DNA from 3 places in the Halalkalibaculum sp. DA384 genome. Region 3 is predicted to be linked to each of the others. Evidence: riboswitches for the same ligand, from Rfam matches in the RefSeq annotation. Region 3 holds a riboswitch; each other region holds the start of a gene.
The links. A riboswitch is a leader RNA that binds a small molecule or an ion and turns the genes downstream of it on or off. The one in region 3 is predicted to bind cobalamin.
Positions count from the first base shown of each region.

Region 1: it holds a riboswitch for cobalamin, as region 3 does, so the genes downstream of both, ACG2E4_RS10980 (hypothetical protein) here and ACG2E4_RS05375 (ABC transporter substrate-binding protein) in region 3, are expected to answer to the same signal.
Region 2: it holds a riboswitch for cobalamin, as region 3 does, so the genes downstream of both, ACG2E4_RS01550 (TonB-dependent receptor plug domain-containing protein) here and ACG2E4_RS05375 (ABC transporter substrate-binding protein) in region 3, are expected to answer to the same signal.

Region 1 covers NZ_JBINJE010000017.1:21,458-28,114, reverse strand. Annotated here, with positions in the region: gene nirB (nitrite reductase large subunit NirB) at 1-2,416, opposite strand, end outside; gene cobA (uroporphyrinogen-III C-methyltransferase) at 2,711-3,592, shown strand; cobalamin riboswitch at 3,863-4,055, shown strand; gene ACG2E4_RS10980 (hypothetical protein) at 4,193-4,540, shown strand; gene ACG2E4_RS10975 (ribonucleotide-diphosphate reductase subunit beta) at 4,585-5,571, shown strand; gene ACG2E4_RS10970 (ribonucleoside-diphosphate reductase subunit alpha) at 5,583-6,657, shown strand, end outside.
Region 2 covers NZ_JBINJE010000002.1:33,217-39,873, forward strand. Annotated here, with positions in the region: gene ACG2E4_RS01550 (TonB-dependent receptor plug domain-containing protein) at 1-1,838, opposite strand, end outside; cobalamin riboswitch at 1,964-2,216, opposite strand; gene trkA (Trk system potassium transporter TrkA) at 2,802-4,151, shown strand; gene ACG2E4_RS01560 (TrkH family potassium uptake protein) at 4,151-5,674, shown strand; gene ACG2E4_RS01565 (RND family transporter) at 5,975-6,657, opposite strand, start outside.
Region 3 covers NZ_JBINJE010000006.1:30,840-37,496, reverse strand. Annotated here, with positions in the region: gene ACG2E4_RS05400 (CBS domain-containing protein) at 1-249, shown strand, start outside; gene ACG2E4_RS05395 (response regulator transcription factor) at 262-939, opposite strand; gene ACG2E4_RS05390 (alpha/beta hydrolase) at 1,068-1,769, opposite strand; gene ACG2E4_RS05385 (ABC transporter ATP-binding protein) at 1,840-2,844, opposite strand; gene ACG2E4_RS05380 (FecCD family ABC transporter permease) at 2,844-3,923, opposite strand; gene ACG2E4_RS05375 (ABC transporter substrate-binding protein) at 3,923-5,110, opposite strand; cobalamin riboswitch at 5,135-5,351, opposite strand; gene ACG2E4_RS05370 (amidase) at 5,749-6,657, shown strand, end outside.

The DNA of each region.
Region 1 (6,657 bases), on a different contig from region 3:
GATTGTTGACCACCTCTTTCCATTCGCAGGAATAGACGTTGATCAGCTGCTGCATCTCCTGCTCCAGCTCCTCGCCGATGCCAAGAGAATCTTCGACGACCACTTTCTTGAGGTAGTCCAGGCCGCCCTCCATTTTGTTGAGCCAGGTAGAGGTGCGATCCAGGTGTTCGGCCGTTTTGATGTAGAACATCAGGAAGCGGTCCAGGTATTTGATAAGCGTTTCTTCACTGAGATCGGTGGCCAGCAGTTTGGCGTGCTGGGGATTGGTACCGCCGTTTCCGCAGACAAACAGGTTCCAGCCCTCTTCGGTGGCGATGATGCCAAAGTCCTTGGCCTGGGCTTCGGCGCATTCGCGCACGCAGCCGGAAACGCCGCCTTTGAGTTTATGGGGAGCCCGCAATCCGCGGTATCGTTCCTCAATTTCGATGGCAAAGGAAACCGATTCATGCAGTCCATACCGGCACCAGACGGAACCGACACAGCTTTTCACCGTTCGGAGCGCCTTTCCGTACGCATGACCGCTTTCGAAGCCGGCCTCGATAAGGTCTTCCCAGATATCGGGGAGCTGATCCACGCGGGCGCCCATCATGTTGATGCGCTGCCCGCCGGTAATTTTGGTGTAGAGATTGTATTTCTTGGCGAGCTCACCGATGGTGATCAGCTTGTCGGGCGTGATTTCGCCGCCGGGTACGCGTGGAATCACCGAGTAGGTGCCGCCGCGCTGGATGTTGGCCAGGAAGCGGTCGTTGGTATCCTGGATGGTATCGCGGTCTTCCAGCACGTGCTCGTTGAAGGCGCTGGCCAGCAGCGAGGCGACCACCGGCTTGCACTTTTCGCAGCCGTTGCCTTCGCCCACCTCATCCAGTAGTTCGTCATAGGTGTGCAGCTCTTTGACTTTGATAATGTCGAAGAGCTCCTGGCGGGTGTAATCGAAATGCTCGCAAATGACCTTGCGCACCTCTTTGCCGCGGGCCTCCATCGACTGGGTCAGCAGGTCGTCCAGCATCGGCACGCAGCCGCTGCAGCCGGTGCCCGCCTTGGTGCATTTTTTAATGCTGTCGATATCCTCTTTGCCTTCCTCCTCGATGAGCTCACAGATCTCGCCCTTGGTCACGCTCTCGCAGGAGCAGATGATCGAGTCATCGGGAAAATCATAGACTTTTTGGCCGGCGCCGGACTCCTCGTCGCGCTTGCCGATAATCAGGTCCACGGGATCAGGTGGCAGCGAGAAGCCATTCTGGGCAATCTGCAGCAGCATGTTGTAGTCATCAGCATCGCCGACGAGCATGCCGCCCAGCAGGCGATCGCCATCCTCAGAGACGTTGATACGCTTATACACGCCCTTCGCCTTGTTGTCGATAATTACTTTCTTGCTGTTCTCTTCCGACTCGCCAAACACATCACCAAAGCTGGCTACATCCACGCCGACGAGCTTCAGCTTGGTGGACATATCGAATTCGGTAAACTCCTCATTGCCACCGGCCAGGTTCTCCACCACCACATCGGCCATCTCGTAGCCGGGGGCCACCAGGCCGTAGATCATGCCGCGGTGCAGGGCGGATTCCCCGATCGCATAAATATCGGGATCGCTGGTTTTCATCTTGTCATCCACGATGATGCCGCCGCGCTTGCCCACTTCCAGGTCGGCTTTGCGGGCCAGCTCATCGCGTGGACGAATTCCGGCGGAGATAATCACCATGTCGGCCTCCAGGCGATCGTCATCTTCAAAGTCGAGGTATTCGGGCGTGCCATTGCCGCCGATGAGCGTAGTGTTCTTGTTCAGCAGAATTTCCAGGTCCAGCTCTTCAAGCGCCGTCTTTAATGCATGAGCGCCGATCTCATCCAGCTGTTTCGGCATCAGGCGCGGGGCAAATTCGATGACGCTGGTCTCCAGCCCGAGGTCCATGGCCGACTTGGCCGCCTCCAGCCCGAGCAGTCCGCCGCCAATTACCGCCGCCTTGCCGGCGCCCCGGGCATAGTCCGTGATGGCATCCAGATCCTCAAGCGTGCGATACACAAATACGCCCTTCTTGTCGGTACCGTCGATGGGAGGCACAAACGCGCTGGAGCCGGTGGCCAGGATCAGCTTGTCGTAGGAAACCGTGCGCCCTTTCTGGGAGGTTACGGTCTTGGATTTGCGATCCAGATCCACCACGAGCTCTCCGGTAAACAGGGTAATGCCCTGCTCCTCGTACCAGGAGCGCGGGGCCATCTGCAGGTCCTCCTCGTCCGCATCGGCAAAGTAGGAGCTCAGCTGTACGCGGTCGTATGCCGGGCGGGGCTCCTCGCCAAAAATGGTAATCTTAAAATTGGTGCTCGTTTCCTTGTTGATGAGCTTTTCACAAAACTTGTAGCCCACCATCCCATTTCCAACAACGACAATGTGTTCCGGTTCGGGAGATTTAGCTGGTGACATAACGAGTGATTGAGTTTTATGGTCCACACCTGCTGCATGCGCAGAATGTCAAGACGAAATTCTTAATATTTTTAGTTTAAAATTCAATAAAACCTTACTAATTTATGCAAGTATTGAATTTCAGCTCGCATGTTAACATCAATTAATAAAACTTTCAAACTAAAAAATAGAGTTAATTTTCATTTTATATATTTATACTTTAGTCAAAGTGAATAATTTTATTAAATTAAATAGGCAAAATTTCCATAAAGCCGTAATTTTAAATATTTGTACTTTTATTCTGCTACTTTGCTTATGCCATTGACTAAATCCACAGAAACTCAACCTGATATACCGGCCGGGGGTGGCAAGCTCATACTGGTGGGGGCCGGCCCCGGCGATCCCGATCTGATAAGCATCAAGGGGGCTAAAGCCCTGGCCCGGGCCGATGTGGTGCTGTATGACACGCTCTCCCATCCCGATCTACTGGATTATGCACCACCCCGCGCTGAGAAAATTTACGTGGGGAAAAAGGCGGGCTCATCGCAAAACAGCCAGGAGAGCACGAACGATCTTATTGTCCGAAAGGCGAACGAGGGCAAGTGCGTGGTGCGGCTGAAGGGCGGTGACCCGTTCATTTTTGGTCGCGGGCACGAGGAGCTTTGCCATGCGCGGGATCACGACATCCCGGTGGAAATTGTGCCCGGTATTTCCAGCTGTACGTCTGTTGGGGAGCTGCAGGGCATACCGCTAACCAAGCGCGGTGTTAACGAAAGTTTTTGGGTGACCACCGGCGTGACGCGCAACGGTACGGTTTCGAAAGATGTGAAGCTGGCCGCCCGGTCTTCGGCCACCGTCGCCATCCTGATGGGGATGCGGAAGCTCCCCGAAATTACGCAGATTTTTCGCAATCACGGCGGTGCGGATACGCCTGTTGCGGTCATCCAGAAAGGCTCGCTGCCGGGGGAGAAGATCGCCCTGGGCACGGTGGATACGATTGTGGATGAGGTACGCAAAAATGAATTGACAAACCCTGTCTTGATCATAATTGGAGACGTTGTGCGGCTACATCCCGATTTTTGCAATTCACAAAAGAAGTGGCGAGGAAAACAGGATATCGTATTTAGTGCTTTTAACAGCAGCTACAGGGAGATAACAGAATATATGAGAGTAGGAATCTCTGCCCTAAACTTCTAACCTGCATTTCACCGAAATAGGGCTCATGCGCAAGACGCTGGTGGAAATTGCCCGCCAACCTATCAATAAACGTACTCGCCGGCAAAGTTCAGCAACAATAGCTTCGCAGGTTGAACACGTTTCATCTTCCGGATGATTCTACAGGAATATACAGTTTACCGTAATTTAGAGATAGTCTATCCCCAGGAGCTCAATAAGAAAGCCGAATTGTTAACAACTCGACTTTTTTGTGGAAAAGTATTCGTTGACAATGAGAGCGGCAGCTCTTTTCTTGAATACAGGTTTGAAGGTGCCCCGATTCTGTCGGGGTGAAAAGGGAATCCAGTGAAATGCTGGAGCTGTACCCGCAACTGTAATCCGGAATATTCTTTGATTTAACCACTGTCTCAGCCCCAAACGAGGCGGGAAGGTTCGAAGAAATTGTCGGTAAGTCAGGAGACCTGCCTTTAAATCAGTAAACGAGGCCTTCGGGAGTTAAGGCGTTGTTGAAAGGCAGGTATGGAATACCCGACTGTTTTTACTGATCTCACCAGCTCCGTGAACTCCTGCCCTTCAACGTTTTGCATCCCACCTCAGAATTGCAAGCTAAAACGAATTGCTATGATTACCCACAATCTTGGATACCCGCGGATAGGTATCAACAGAGACCTGAAGAAAGTAATAGAACCGTATTGGAAGGGAGAGACCGGCAAAGCCAGACTGAATGAATCAATTTCGATCTTCAAGGTGATGCACTGGACCACCCAGAAAGATGCGGGAATCGACCTGGTACCTTCAAATGATTTTTCGCTCTACGATCAGGTGCTGGATATGGCCCTGTTGGTCGGCGCCATACCAGATCGTGATCTGTATGAGAAAGAAAATGACAAAATTTACAGCTATCCCATCGATACCAGCTTTGCCATGGCGCGAGGATTACAGGATAATACGCAAGTAATTTCCTGCTAAGCAATAGTTCTATCATGAAAACCAGGAATTCAAAAATCACAAGTATGAATAATAAACTGATTGGGCGTACGTCTGTACGCGAAAATATCAAACTGAGCGAGGATCCCTCGTATCCCATCTTTAAAGAGTTGTACGAAAAACAGAAAAAGGTGGTCTGGTTTCCCGAAGAGCTGAACATCCAGCAGGATGCCCTCGACTATCACACGCTGACCCACGATGAAAAAGAGCTTTTTGATACGGCTGTGGGCTATTTCTGCTCGTCGGAGCTGCTGGTGCAAAACGTGCTGGTCAATTCCTTTTTCCCTTTGCTCACCGATCCACACGCAAAGATGAGCTTCAGCACCCAGCTGTTTATGGAGAATATCCACAGCGACTTCTTTGAGATTGTACTGCAGTCCTTCGGACTGGACCGCGAGAAGATGTACGATGTGGCCTTCGACGATCCGATATTGCGGAAAAAGCAAAATCTTATTGTCGATGAGATCGATAAAATAAGTCACGGAAAAATTAATCCCGAAACACTCGAGGGACAAAAAAAGGTACTTCGGGCCATTCTGCTAAATAACATCATCTTAGAAGGGATTTTCTTTTACTCCTCATTCGCCCATTTCTTTGCGCTCAAGGATATGGCCAAGATGAAAAACGTGGTTTCCGGGGTGGAACTGGTACTGATCGATGAATCGCTGCACCTGCAAAACGGCATCGAAGCTATCCTGATTATGCTGGAAGAAAATCCGGAAATTGTGAAGGATACCGAGTACGTGCAGGATATCCGGAATGTCATCCTGGAGGGAACCTCCCTGGAAATTGAGTATGTCAAACATCGATTTGGCGACCGGACGATCCTGGGCATTTCATCCGGAGAGATGGAGCGGTACCTGAAATATATCACTGACCGGCGATTGCAGGAGCTCGGCTTTCGGCAGGAGTTTCATATTAATGAAAATCCACTGCGATTCCTGCAGAAAGAAGACGTAAAAAAGCTGATCAACTTTTTCGAAGTCTCATCTACCGAATACACTAATTACTAAAACATTCAACTATGAAACGTACAGTCATAAAGCGCGACGGCACGGAACAGCCTTTCCGCACCCAAAAAATAATCAACGCGATATTCGAAATCATCCAGAGACTAAAAGTCGAGGATGATTATGAGCTCGTCTTCAAAATCATGAAAGAGCTTGACCTGAAAGTCCCCGAGCGGGTCACCACCGAAGAGCTCGACCGGCTGGTGCTCAAGGCCATCGAGCAGCTCATCCCCAAGCACCCGGTCTACGATACGCTGGCCACGCGCCAGCTGCTGAAGATCATCAACAAGGATATTGACCGCCGGCTGGATGGATTCAAAGAGTACTTGGAACAGGCCTTTGACCAAAGCCTGCTGGATGAACGGCTTAAAGAGTTTGACTTCGACCTGCTGGCCGACAGTCTCAATTTCGACCGCGACGGACTGCTGGGCTACTTTGGGCTGACTACGCTGAAAGATCGCTATCTGATGAAAAATCGCGAGGATCGGACGATTGAGAAACCACAATGGTTTTTCATGCGTGTGGCCATGGGGATCGGCAATTCCAATGAGCAGATCGTAAAGATATATAACAAACTCTCGAATTTGGAGTACCTGCACTCCACGCCCACGCTGTTCAACTCGGGCACCACCACGTCGCAATATTCGTCCTGTTACGTGAGCGTGATCGATGATTCGCTGGACTCCATTATGGATAAAGTGCGGGAGACCGCTTTTCTGGCCAAGTATGCCGGAGGCGTGGGTACCGATGTGACCCGTATCCGGGCAACCGGTTCCAACATCAAATCGTTGAATGCACCTTCCTCGGGTGCGATCCCATTCATCAAAGTGTTTGATACGCTGGTAAACTCCATCCAGCAGGGCGGACGCCGGCGCAGCTCGCAGGTGATGTCGATGCAGCCGTGGCACCTTGATATCGACGGATTTCTGGATCTGCGGGAGACTACCGGTAACGCCTATTTCCGCACCCCGTCACTCAATACCAGCCTCTGGATGCCGGACGAGATGATGCGGCGCATCAAGGAAGGCGAACCGATCTACCTGTTTGATCCCGGCGAATGCCCGGAGTTGGTGGATGCCGTGGGCGACG
Region 2 (6,657 bases), on a different contig from region 3:
TTCTCTGAGGTCACGAACTCCCCGCTTTCATAGATCTGAACGTGGCTGCCATCGGTGTACTCCCCGTCAAGGTTGGCGGGACTAAATTCCAGCGTAGAATGCGTGTAGGCCAGGTTGCCACCCAGCGCCACACTGCTGCCGAGGCGCGTTTCCACACCCAGCTCAACCCCATTGACGGTCTGTGCAGAAGCGTTCATGTACGTGTCACCCCGGTAGTCCATCGAGCCGAGATTCTCAACGGCCTTATCCCCATTCCACAAATAAACGTATTCAATCACATTATCTACGTTGGTGCGAAACAGCGACAGGTTGATCTGCACGGCCGAACTGATCGTCTGCTTCCATCCCAGTTCGTACGAGATGGAGGTCTCCGGCTCCAGTGTGTTGTTGCCACGATTGGTAACATAGCCGGTCGAGGTGGCCGGGGAGTACAGCTGATAGAGCGACGGGGCATTAAACCCGGAGGTTAGCGCACCATACACCAGCGCAGAGGGCGAAAGCTGCACCTTGGGATTGATCTCAAATGTAAAATGACTGCCAAACTCGTTGTGGTTCACCAACCGGCTGCCCAGTCCCAGGCTAAACGGCTCCAGGACCTCACCGATCAATTTACCGCCTAATTCTGTGTGAACAAACACGTGGTTAACTGTCTCTTTCAGATCGAGAGAATCCAGGTCGGTTTCAGATTCAAAGTTAAAAGAACTCAGGTAGGTATAATTTCGCGTGCTCATGGTCTGCTGGGTATTGCCGATTCCCACGATCCCCGAGACGCCACTGGTCTGAAAACCGGCGGTCAGCTCGTTTTCCCAGAGCGTACCCTCTGCATTGGTCTCGGTATAGCTGCCGTCGTAATTTCCGGCCTCATCTGTTATGGAAGAATCGTTGACCACATCGCGGGCCAAGTCCGAATAGGCCCCATTGTACTGCAGTTCAATATTGTTCGAAAGCTCCAGTGAGCCGCCATAGGTGTAAAAATCACGCTGAAAATCGGTCTGGGCGTCGCGGGCATCGCTGAAGGCGCCCTGGTCAATGTCGCTGGTCTGATCCGCACGCCGGTAGGAGGCAAACACCCCGTAGGTCTCAGTCCTGTACCCCAGCTTTCCAGACAGGTCCAGCTTATTAAAATCGTCTCGATCCCGGGGATTAAAGTCCGGCGGATTCTGGACGGTGTCGATCGTCGCGTCCAGCCCGTTGGTGAGTCCCTGGGCAATGCCAAAATCCGCATAAAACCCACCCCGGGACGAATAGTTCAGGTCCAGCTGATTGCCGGTGGAGTAGGTTTTGCTTCCAAAAGTGCCGTGACGCGTGCTGATATTTCCACTAACGCCGGGCGACTCCTGCCCGCGGGTAATGATATTGATAACCCCGCCGATGGCCGCCGAGCCATACAAGGTGCTGTGAGAACCGCGGACGATCTCAATCCGCTGCACGCGGGCCAGCGAAAGCTCGGACAGATCGATACTGTTGGAAGCGGTTGAGGGGTCGCTGATACGCACGCCGTCAATCATAACCACCGAGTGGCTGCTGTTGGCATTGCGCAGGAACACATTTTGCAGGGAACCCGGTGTTTGGCCGATGCCCACCAGGTGCATGCTTTGCTGCTCCGCCAGCAGCTCTCCCACGCTGTAAACGTTTGCGTTGCGGAGCTCCCGGCTGGTGATGACTGTCACATTACGGCCCACGCCCTGGGGAGATTCCGCCCACCGGTTGGCGCTGATAATAATTTCATCCAGCTGATAAGTCCCGGTGGTATCGATTTGGGAAAAAACTGAAAAAGGTACCGCGAACAGGAACAACAGGACCGCAAGCCCTGCGTTGCGTTGAAATGAGAATTGCATGATTAAACTATATTTAGGTTACAAATGATGATTAAATACATCATTCGCACCTTTGGGAAGTCCAGAAGGGCATAAATACCGGTATAGCGCACCGAATATTTATTCTTCGCTTTTCTCCCGAAAGCTACGAATGCAGATGCACTGGCAGGTCTTCTGGCTTATCCCGATCATTCGCCCCTTCCCGCCCGTTTTCCCTTTTGCAAAAAAAACGGACAGTGGTTATCAACGAATGATCCTAAACCCTGCAAGCAGGGCTGGGAATTACAGCATCGGGGAATGCTCCGGACTCTTCCACCAGTTGACATGGGGAAACACCGGATTCCCTTTTAATCCCACTTCGCAAAACGGAAGCAGGGAACCAATACACTCGCAAAAGATACAGGCTCCATCGTATAAATCAAAAGAAATGTTGATACCATTCTACCTAAAAGGATGCAGCTACCGACTACATCAAGCGAACACTTGAAAAGCTATATCTTTTAAAAATGAATGGATTTAAAGAGCTGCAGCTGATGTTCTGAACGATACAGAAAGGCGACTGCCGGGCAATTCAGGGACCTCTATTTCTAGCCTGCATTTCTTAAAGTCTGAATTCGTGTAATGCCTTGACAGGAAGCAAGTTACCTTAATTCTAAGGCTGGGATAAATCTCACAGTGTGTAGCAGGCTACGAAATAGTCCCGCCTGCTGCGTTGAAGTTGGAAATCGCCTTGCACACGAACCAATCTCCTGGTGAGAAAAGCAGGCTAGCGCGATATAGCGGTAACATTTAGATGAAATCTGACAACTGCATGAACAGCCATCTATTCATCACATCCTGCGCTGATATTCCTAATCTATATCCAATATTTAGTTACAGCCGAAAATTCTTTATACTTGATTCATGTTTTGAACCCATGGTAATGGATGAAGTACAGATCATCATTATCTGAATCTGAATCAACGCTGACCAACTTATCCTCTTTTGAAGATTGTAATCATCGGTGCCGGGGAAATCGGGTATGACCTTGCAAGCTTGCTCTCCAAGGAGAAGCATGATGTCATTGTTCTCGATCGTAACAAGGACGCCCTGGACAAGGTGACCGAAAACCTCGATGTGCTTTGCCACGAGGGGAACGCCACCTCTGCCAAAGATCTTGTCGATGCCGGCGTCAAGGATGCGGATATTACCATTGCGGTGACCAGTATCGACGAGGTGAACATGATCGCCTCCATGCTCAGCAAACGCCTTGGCACCAACATGGTAATTGCCCGGATCCGCAATGACGAACTGTCCCGGCCCAACTCCCCGCTGAAGCCCACCGATCTGGGAATCGATGTGATGATTCATCCTGAACTTAGCGCCGCCCAGGAGATTGTCCAGCTCATCAAACGCTCTACCGCCACCGATGTGATCAATCTCGCCGACAACAAGATGCAGATTATCGGGCTACGGCTGGAAAAAAACTCCCAGCTTGTGGGAAAAACAGTCAGTGAATACGCCCGGATGTTCCCTGATATCACCTTCCGGGTAGTCGCAATTGCCCGTCGGGGCCTTACCATTATCCCGAGCGGAACAGTCCGCCTGCAGGCTCTTGACCAGGTTTTTGTACTGGCTCAGACGGAGTCTATCCCCGAGGTAGTAAAAACAACCGGCAAAATTGAGACCGAAATTAGTACTATTATGATTGCCGGGGGAACGCCGGTGGGTGAGATGGTGGCCCGGCTGCTCTGCGACCAGGAAAAAAGCTGGACGATCAAGCTCATTGAACCGGATTACGACACGGCCGTGCAGCTGGCACAGGACCTGAAGGATGTGCTGGTGCTCAACGGTAACCCGACCGATCCCGACCTGCTGGCTACCGAGGGTATCTCCGACACCGACGCTTTTATCTCCGTCACCGATGATGAGGAGTCCAATATTATCTCCTGCCTTATGGCCAAACACATGGATGTTAAAAAAACCGTAGCGCTGGTTTCGAAATCCGACTATATCCCCCTGAGCCAAACCATCGGGCTGGATGCGGCCATCAACAAAAAATCTGCCGCTTCCAATGAAATCCATCGTTATGTTCGGCGGGGTCGCGTTATTTCCGTTACCGCCCTGCAGGGGATCAAGGCAGAAGTTATTGAGCTCCAGGCAGCCCCCAAGTCAAAGGTTGTCAAAAAGCCGATACAACAGATAAACTTCCCAAAAGGCTGCGTAATCGGGGGAATTCAGCACAACGGGAGCGTGGAGATAGCGACCGGCCAGTCGCAAATCAAAGCCAACGATCGGGTAATCGTTTTCTGTCTGCCCGAGGCTGTCGAAAAAATCACTACGCTTTTTCAATAATGGCGAATTCCCGGTCACAAATAAGTCGCAGCCTTAACCGGCCCAATATTGATATTCTGACGGTACTGGGTATCCTGGGTTCTTTTGTTTTTTTTCTTGGTTTTGCCCTGCTTATTCCCATTGCCATCGACCTTGTCTATGAGGGTACAACCTGGCACTCCTTTCTCTATTCGGCATCCATCGCCTTTATTGTGGGAGGGGGGCTGTATTACCTGTTCAAACCCAAACAAGAGCTGCGTATTCGCGAGGGATTTCTGATTGTGAGCCTCACCTGGCTGTTTCTATCACTGGTTGGAGCCCTCCCCTTTTTCATTTCCGGGGTAATTCCAAGTTATACAGACGCCGTATTTGAAACAATGAGCGGTCTTTCAACCACCGGGGCTACCATTTTGGGAGGCACAGCCAGCGACGGTACTGTCAATCCACAGATAGAAGCGATCCCGCGCAGCATGCTGTTTTGGAGATCGCTGGCGCACTGGCTGGGCGGCATGGGCATTATCGTACTCTCCATTGCGATCCTGCCGTTGCTGGGAATCGGGGGCATGCAGCTTTTTCAGGCGGAATCGCCCGGTCCCACCACTGACAAGCTCACCCCGCGGGTACAGGAGACGGCCAAACTTTTGTGGGTGGTATATGTGGCGTTTACTGCAGCTGAATTTTTTCTTCTTTGGGTCCATCCGTCAATGGACTGGTTTGATGCGCTTAATCATGCATTTGCGACCCTGGCGACCGGCGGATTTTCCACCAAAAATGCGAGTATTGCAGCTTTTGATTCGGTCTACGTCGATCTTGTTATCACGCTGTTCATGTTCCTGGCGGGCATTAGTTTTGCCCTCCATTTCCGCCTGCTCAGAGGCGATACGAACTCATTTTTCCAAAACCGGGAGGTCCGCTTTTTTACCCTGGTAATACTCGGGGGAACGCTTGTTGTCAGCTTTTCGCTCGTTATGTTCAACAGCTATTCCCTGGGAGAAGCCCTGCGGTACGGCTCATTCCAGGTGGTATCTATCGTCACGACGACCGGTTTTGGCACCAGCGATTACGAGCTGTGGTATCCGCTCGGGGCCTTTACGCTGTTTCTGCTCTTCTTTACCGGCGGCTGCGCGGGATCTACCAGCGGAGGCATTAAAATGATACGGTGGCTCATCATCCTCAGAAACACCATGCGGGAGATTAAACAGATTATCCATCCCAAGGCGATCCTCCCCATACGCATCGGGGATAAAATTGTGGATCCCAATATCCAGCGGACCGTACTCAGCTTCTTTATTTTCTACATACTTATTTTTGGGATGGGAACGCTCATCATCTCCGCCTTCGGCTACGACCTGCTTTCCGCCACGGGAGCCAGCATCGCCTGCCTGGGTAATATCGGGCCGGGCTGGGGAGCATTTGGCCCCACCAACAATTTTGCCCATGTCCCCTACCTGGGCAAATGGGTGCTCATCATGCTGATGATGATAGGCCGGCTCGAGGTCTTTACCGTACTGTTGATATTTACCCCCACCTTCTGGAAGCAGTAGGAACTGATGAATTATTGAATTGTTGAATTACGGTTTGAAGGGAGATTTTGATTAGGGAATGGAAGTACTATTTGTCTCAGACTTCTGATCGCTTTTAATTCAATTTACCTTGACTCGAGATATGGCTGGTCCCAAAATCAGTTTATCGTTCTGCCTTTCCAGCCGGCGAAGTTATGTTGTTTTTTCCTCTTTCAAAAATAAACAGCAATTGGAAGTATTCAGCTAGAAATCACATGGGCTTTTGCTGAATTCTTAAACCGAGTTCACCTCACATTACATAATTCAGTAATTCAACAATTCCTAGAACTGTATCCAGTTTTTATCTTCGAGCCACTGGATCAAGGCCGGTAGAAAGGTTACGGCTGTGAGCCAGGTCATACCGATGCCGATAACTGCCATTGTACCGAGCGACTGAAGCCCCGGGTGCGTGGTAAAAAGCAGGCCGGAAAAGCCCAGCATAGTAGTCAACGAGCCGACTGTTACATGCTGGCCGGTGCTGGAGAGTACCTCCCACATGCTGTTGCTGCCTTCATCCCGGTAGCGGTGCGCCAGGTGCACGCCGTTATCCTCCCCGATTCCCAGGATGGCCGGGAGCACCACCAGGTTATAGAAGTTGAACATCATTCCGGTCAGCATCATAATACCAAACAGCCAGAGCAGTCCCACAACCAGCGGCAGCATGCCGATGATGGTCCACCGCAGGGAGCGGAACGAGAAAAACATCAGCAGGAACACCATCGTAAAGGTGGCCCCCACCATCCAGGGACTCTCGTTGCGCATCAGTTCCAGCATTTCTGCTGCAATGATAGAGGTGCTGGCGGCATAAAATGTTTTGCCGTTGTCCAGAGTTATTTGACCGACATCATTTTTAAAAGCGATCGACTGGCGACCGTCTGCAAGGCCCACGCTCGGGTAGGCGATCACAAAATTGCCGATCTCCCCGTCTTTGTTTACAAACTTGCTTTTTAAATAGTCGGGAATGT
Region 3 (6,657 bases):
TCTAAAACAACCCCTGTCAAAGATATTATGACTTCGGAAGTATATTGGGTAACACCCGATACTCCAATAAAAAAGTGTATGGCATTGATGACTGAGAAAAAATTCAGGCATTTACCCATCCTGGAGCAGCAAAATGGCGAGGTTATCGGTGTTATTTCAATTGGGGACCTGGTTAAACAGATTATCTCAGAACAAAAAGTGGAGATTAATCATCTGAAAAATTATATCGTTGGCTCATACCCCGGGTAAGACCTGTTTCTGTTAGTCCCCGCACCGGAGCACGAAGCCTTTTTTACGCACCGTTTCGATATAATCATTTTCGGCGTGCTCTCGTATTTTCTTGCGCAGGTAACTGATGTATACATTTATATAGTTGGTCTGCGTATCGAAATGAATATCCCACACCTCTTCTGCAATTTGTTCCTGCGTGACAATCTTATTCTTGTTCTTCATCAGGAACACCAGCAGGTTGAACTCGTTGTTGGTTAGATCCACGGCCGTTCCGTCAACAGAGAATTGGCGTTCCAGCAGCTTTACCATCAATTCACCGCACACAAGTACCTGGTCATCAAGCGATTCTCCTGAACGGCGGGTAATAGCTTCAATACGGGCCATCAACTCTTCCGTATTAAAAGGTTTGGTAAGGTAGTCGTCGGCTCCCACCTTCAGGCACTTGATCTTGACATCGGTTTCCTGCTCTGCTGAAAGTACGAGGATAGGCGTAGTGATATCCTTGTCCCGAATATCCTTGGCGATATCGAAACCATCTCCGTCTGGCAATCCAAGATCCAGTATGATGATATCAAAATCATCAGAAGTCGCAAGCTCTCTACCCTTGCTGGCGTTGTCTGCCTGGGTTACCTCATTTCCCTTGTGTTCCAGCACGGCTTTGACTAACGTGCGAACAGAAGGATCGTCTTCAATAACTAATACTTCCATGGAATTTATCTTTTAAGGCTGTTTTCTTCTTTGGCCACTTGTTTTACTCGAGTAAAATAATTCCTGACCTAACTCTCTGATAATAAACAGATAAGTTCGATTTTTTCAAAGATAAATTTTTACAAATGTTAAAATAGCAGGTAACCCCCATCCTCCAACCATCCTTTAACGGCATCAATATACGCATTTGTCAACCTGTGCCCTTCCTCCAATTCAATAAAAGAGACATTGGCGCCCCACTCTCTCAACCGAGTAACGGATTTTTCCTGGGGTTCCGCCTGCACTGTGTCATCCCTGGTTCCGTGTAAAGCAAGCACATTCAGGTGCCGGTAGTGATGTTCTCGATCCTCAAACAGTTCCGTCTTCAACCGCCCCCCGATCATGACAAGTTCATTAACATGCATCCACCGGGACAGGGCAAAAAAACCGGCCAGATAGGCCCCCATGGAGTATCCGAATATGCATATGCGTGTAACCTCAATATGGTTCAGTATTTTGTCAACAACCTGTTGAACAAACTCTGAGCCAAGCTCCAGCGACTTGGCAAACTGCGCCTGTGTCCCGTCATACAGGTACCACGCGCGCCCCCAATCATCCACGGTGCGCTCTTTCGCCCTTTCGTAAATCGGGTATGGACCCTGAATAAAAAGATGGAATGCGTTGATCTTCAGCATTCCTTCAACCTGTTTCCTGAATGTGCCAATATTTTGTCCAAATCCATGCAGGTAGATGATCAGCGGCCTTGGCCCCTTTTCGCCAACTTCAATCAATTTGTAGGGAACCTCTATTTTGAATGACGCCTTTCCCGATGTCAGCACCTCTTTTTTCATTGTATTCAGCTTATGTTCAGCATTTCCACTTTGGCCAGGGTTATAGTTGTACAAAATCCTCTTGGATTACTCATCCTCCACTTCGCAGTCGCTGAATCAGGGCCTCAACTGAGGAAAGAGCAGGCGCATTGCCCACTTTCCAGATCAATTCTCCGTCTTTATTCAGGGCCTGCACCTTCCCTTCAGTATCAACTTCCTGCACGATGAAGCCCTCCCGTTCCAGGGCCCGGGTCGTCCAGTATTTTGACACCTCATCCCCACTCAGGGTAATCTGCCTTCCGCAATTTTGATGGATCTTAAATGAACCTGTTTTCCGGTCAAAATCAAAACTCTCCTGCTGGAAAACCTCTTCAAAGGACCCGTTTAGCACCAGATCCTCCGGGGTGCCGCAGCGGATATCGGTTTCCCGGTCCATAAGCCAAACCTGGTCCGATGCTTTCAGGGCAAGGTCGAGCTCGTGAGTCGACATCAGGATCGCCTTGCCGGTATCACGGGCCAGTTTTCGAAGCAGACGAATTATTTCCACCCGGTTGGGAAGGTCCAGGTGGGCGGTGGGTTCATCCAGCAATATAACCGGAGTATCCTGGGCCAGTGCCCGGGCAATCATCACCTTCTGGCGCTCTCCGTCGCTCAATTTCAGGATATCCCGCTCCACGAAGCGTTGCAATCCCGTTGCCTCGATGGCCCAGTGCACGATCTCCCGGTCCTCTTCCCTCAACTTTCCCATCATTCCGGTGTATGGAGACCGGCCGAACGCAATCAGGTTATAGACCGTCAGGTTGCCGATCCGGATTCGGTCGGTAAGAACGGTACTTACCTTTTTCGCTACCTCTTTCATTGGAAGGCTTGCGAGATCGCTCCCTTCCAGCAAGATTCTACCGTTCAGCGGACGCTGCATACGAGCCAGCGTTCGAATTAATGTTGACTTTCCCGATCCGTTTGGTCCCAAAAGCCCAACCAATTCTCCTTTTTTCAAGAAAAGATTGAGCTCCCCGGCCACCACGGCCGGTCTGTTTTTTCCTTTATAGCCGATCGACAACTTTCGGGTTGCCAGTATGTCATTTTTTACTGCCATCAGGAGAAAGAAGCTTGTAAATTCTTGCGCTGCACAATGACCCATACGACTACCGGGGAACCGACCAGCGAAGTTACGGCACTGATCGGGAGCGTTGTGCTGCTGCCGGGCACCTGGGCAATAATGTCGCAGGCCAGCATCAGTATTGCGCCCATAAGGAATGTACTGGGGATCAGCATGCGATGATCGTTTGTGCCCAGCAGGGAGCGGGTTAAATGGGGCACGGCAATTCCCACGAAACCGATGGGCCCACAAAATGCGGTGATGCTGCCTGCCAGCAAGCTGGTACTGATGATGATCCATATTCGGGATTGCTGGACGGCAATACCCATGCTCCGGGCATAGTTTTCCCCCAACAGCAGTCCATTAAGGGATTTTGAAAGCAGAAAAGCGATGCCGGTTCCAATGGTAATAATGACAAAAAGGATGGATATCTGGCTCATCGTAACGCCACCAAGACTGCCGAAGGTCCATATGAGGTAATCCTGTATCTGCTCCGGCTCGCTGAAATATTGCCAGATGCTGACCAGTGCAATAGTAATATTGGCGATCATGAGGCCGATAATCAGCAGGGTTACGTTGTCACGAATACGCACTGAAATAGCCAGTATGAGAAGCAGGACGGCAAAAGAACCCACACTTGCGGCAGCCGCGATTATCCAGCTGCCAACACTGCTGAGCTGTTGTATTGCAAAGATACTGGTGATGGTGCCTGTGGCCAGCATCACAATAGCCACTCCCAGGCTGGCTCCCGCCGTTATTCCCAGCACTGAAGGTCCCGCCAGCGGATTTCTGAACAGCGTCTGCATCAAAAGACCGCCGATTGAGAGTGCACTGCCAGCAAAAATCGCTGTCAATGCTCGGGGCAGGCGAATGTTCAATACAATCTTGGTCCACGATTCATGCGTTGCTCCCTCTCCCAGCAAGATAACGATAATCTCGTCAACCGGGATATCCACCGAGCCCAGTGCCAGGTTGACGAGAAAGAGCAGCACCACGCCCCCGGAAAGTCCTGCAAAATACCATCGGTTTGTCGTGCTTTGAGGTATCGACTCCGTATGTTTGCGTATTTCCTGCATTACTCAATTTTTTGATAATAATACAGTTGATGATCCGGCAGCAGGGATGGATGCATAATCTTAATCAGATCGGCCAGTACTATGTGGGGACGCACCACCCCCGATTCCCAAAAATCATTCCCTCCGGTTTTACTCATCCGCCGGTTGTTGTTAAATATACGGCCGTTAGCAAACGATTTGAACTCCCTGAAACGGCTGTCATCGGCCAGGATATCCTCTTTTGTCCTTGCATTTCCCGGATTAAGCCAGATATCCGCGCGCAGTCCCGCTTCATACACCACTTCAAAATCCATTCTCAATCCCCCTGTTGAGGCCTTGTTGAACCAGGGATAATCGGCGCCGGCATCACGGAGAAACCGGGCGAAAAAACTATCTCCACCCGATACGAACCAAGCCCCTTTATAGGGCATGTTATTAATCACCAGCGGCTTCTCAGAAACATCTTCAACCTTCGTCTTGAGCTCCCGGTACCTTCTTTTCACCTTTTCAAAACGGCGATTGGCCAGGGCCTCCTTGTCAAGCAGGGCCGCCATCATTTTCACCCATTCAGCCTTTCCAAGCGGAGTATTTTCCAACCACTCCGAATTTACCAACACGTTAATGCCGGAATCCAGCAGTACCCGGAAATTGTCATACTGCGACGCCTGCCCTCCGGAAATCATAACCAGGTCGGGATTCTGTGCAAGTGCCTGCTCTTTGTTAAGTTCGCCCCCCGGGTAGCCCTTGATATCTCCCTGCTGCAGGCCCCTGCGGATTTCTCTGTTGAATACGTAATCCGGCTGACTTACGCCTTCAATTATGGAATTGGCCCCGAGCATATCTGTTAGAGCGATGTGGGTGGTTGATGTGGCTATCATACTGCGAATCGGTATCTCGATAACCTGGGCGTCTCCTTCAAATTCGGGCAGGCTCGCCCCACGGGGTATCAGCACGTAATGCAGGGTATCAGCCTGATCCTGGTATGGGTTCAGTATTTCGAGGCGTTTGTAGCCTTCACGATAATGTATGTCAAATCCCCGTGCAAAATTGATTTCCACCTTCTCAGCAGGTGGATGGGCAACGGTGGTTACAGCAGGCTGAGGGGCTGTTTCAGGTGTATAATCCGCATCACTTTTTTTACAACTGCCCCAAAAAAGCAGGCAGATAATACCAACCAGGTGCGGTGGCAGATATGTATAATCAATCATAGGTACAGCTTTTCTCCCGAAAGCTTTTCCTTCATCAGCGTTGGCAGGTCTTCTGGCTTATCCCGATCCAGGCCTCCTTCCCATCCCAGCGTGCGGGGACAGTGGATATGTGCCTGTAACATCATCAACGGAATTCACAGCAGCGGGGACTGCTCCGGACTTCCAGCCCAATTATGGTTGGTCACCGGATTCCCTTTTCACACCCGCCAGTGGACGGGTGACCGACACTGAATCAGTATGTTAGCATTAGCGTGCTAATTATACAGGTATTCCAACTTTTAACCTAATCATTTGGCTTTTTGATTTTCAGGGAGAGGGCAAAACCTTCTGTTTTATCGGGATCGGGGCGTCCTGTCAAGCGGGAGTGCAACTCCCTGACCAACGACGAGCCGGGGATTTTGCGACCTTTTAAAAAAGCTGCAGCAGGTCAATATCTGGTTTCATTTTGTTCCTACAATCGTATTTTAGAGATCTATGCAAAACTGTTGTATTGGCCAATATCGTCAATTTCGCGAATTCGAAATCCTCATTTATGAGATATAAACTGCGGTTTCGAATCCCCTCAGGGGTTGATCTTGACCAACACTCCTGGTTTTCAAGGCCCTCTTTTACAACAAATTTTCACTACGGCTTTATTTATGGAACAACGTCTTATCTACTTGTTTACCGGTGTCTCCCTGGGATTTCTTCTCGCGTTCACCGCCCATTCGCTGTATCAACGCCCTATTACAAACGAGACGATAACCCATGCAGGAGAACTGATCGGCCTGACATTTACCAGCTCGGAAAAAGATTCGATGATCTCTCAGCTTGAAGGACTCAGAAAGAACTATCAAACCATCCGCGACTGGGAAATTGCAAATGAAGTTCCTCCGGCGCTTGATTTTAACCCGATCCCCAGAGGAAAAACATTTGACCACGAACAACGTCCTGTTGAATGGGATATACCACCGGAGATCTCGCTGCCTTCCGACAGTTCAGAACTCGCCTTTTATACCGTTGCAGAACTTTCTTCACTCATCAAAAACCGGAAGATATCCCCCTCTGAACTGACACGGTTCTTTCTTGATCGCCTCAAGAGATACGGCGATACCCTGGAGGCTGTCGTCACATTAACGGAGGAACGTGCGCTCCGGCAGGCGCGGCAACTGGATCAGGAGCTGGAAGACGGGCATTATCGCGGTCCACTGCACGGTATTCCGTACGGTTTAAAAGATCTTTTTGCTGTTAATGGATACAAAACCACCTGGGGCGCCGAACCCTATAAAAATCAGCAAATCAGTGAGACAGCCACTGTTGTGAAAAAACTGGATGAAGCCGGTGCGGTGCTCGTAGCCAAAACCACGCTTGGTGCGCTGGCCTATGGCGACGTGTGGTTCGGGGGGATGACCCGCAATCCCTGGAATCTCAGGCAGGGATCCAGTGGGTCATCTGCTGGCTCCGCAGCGACAACTGCAGCGGGATTGGTACCCTTTGCGCTCGGTACCGAAACCTGGGGCTCCATCGTCTCTCCCTCTACCCGAACAGGCACAACGGGCCTCAGACCC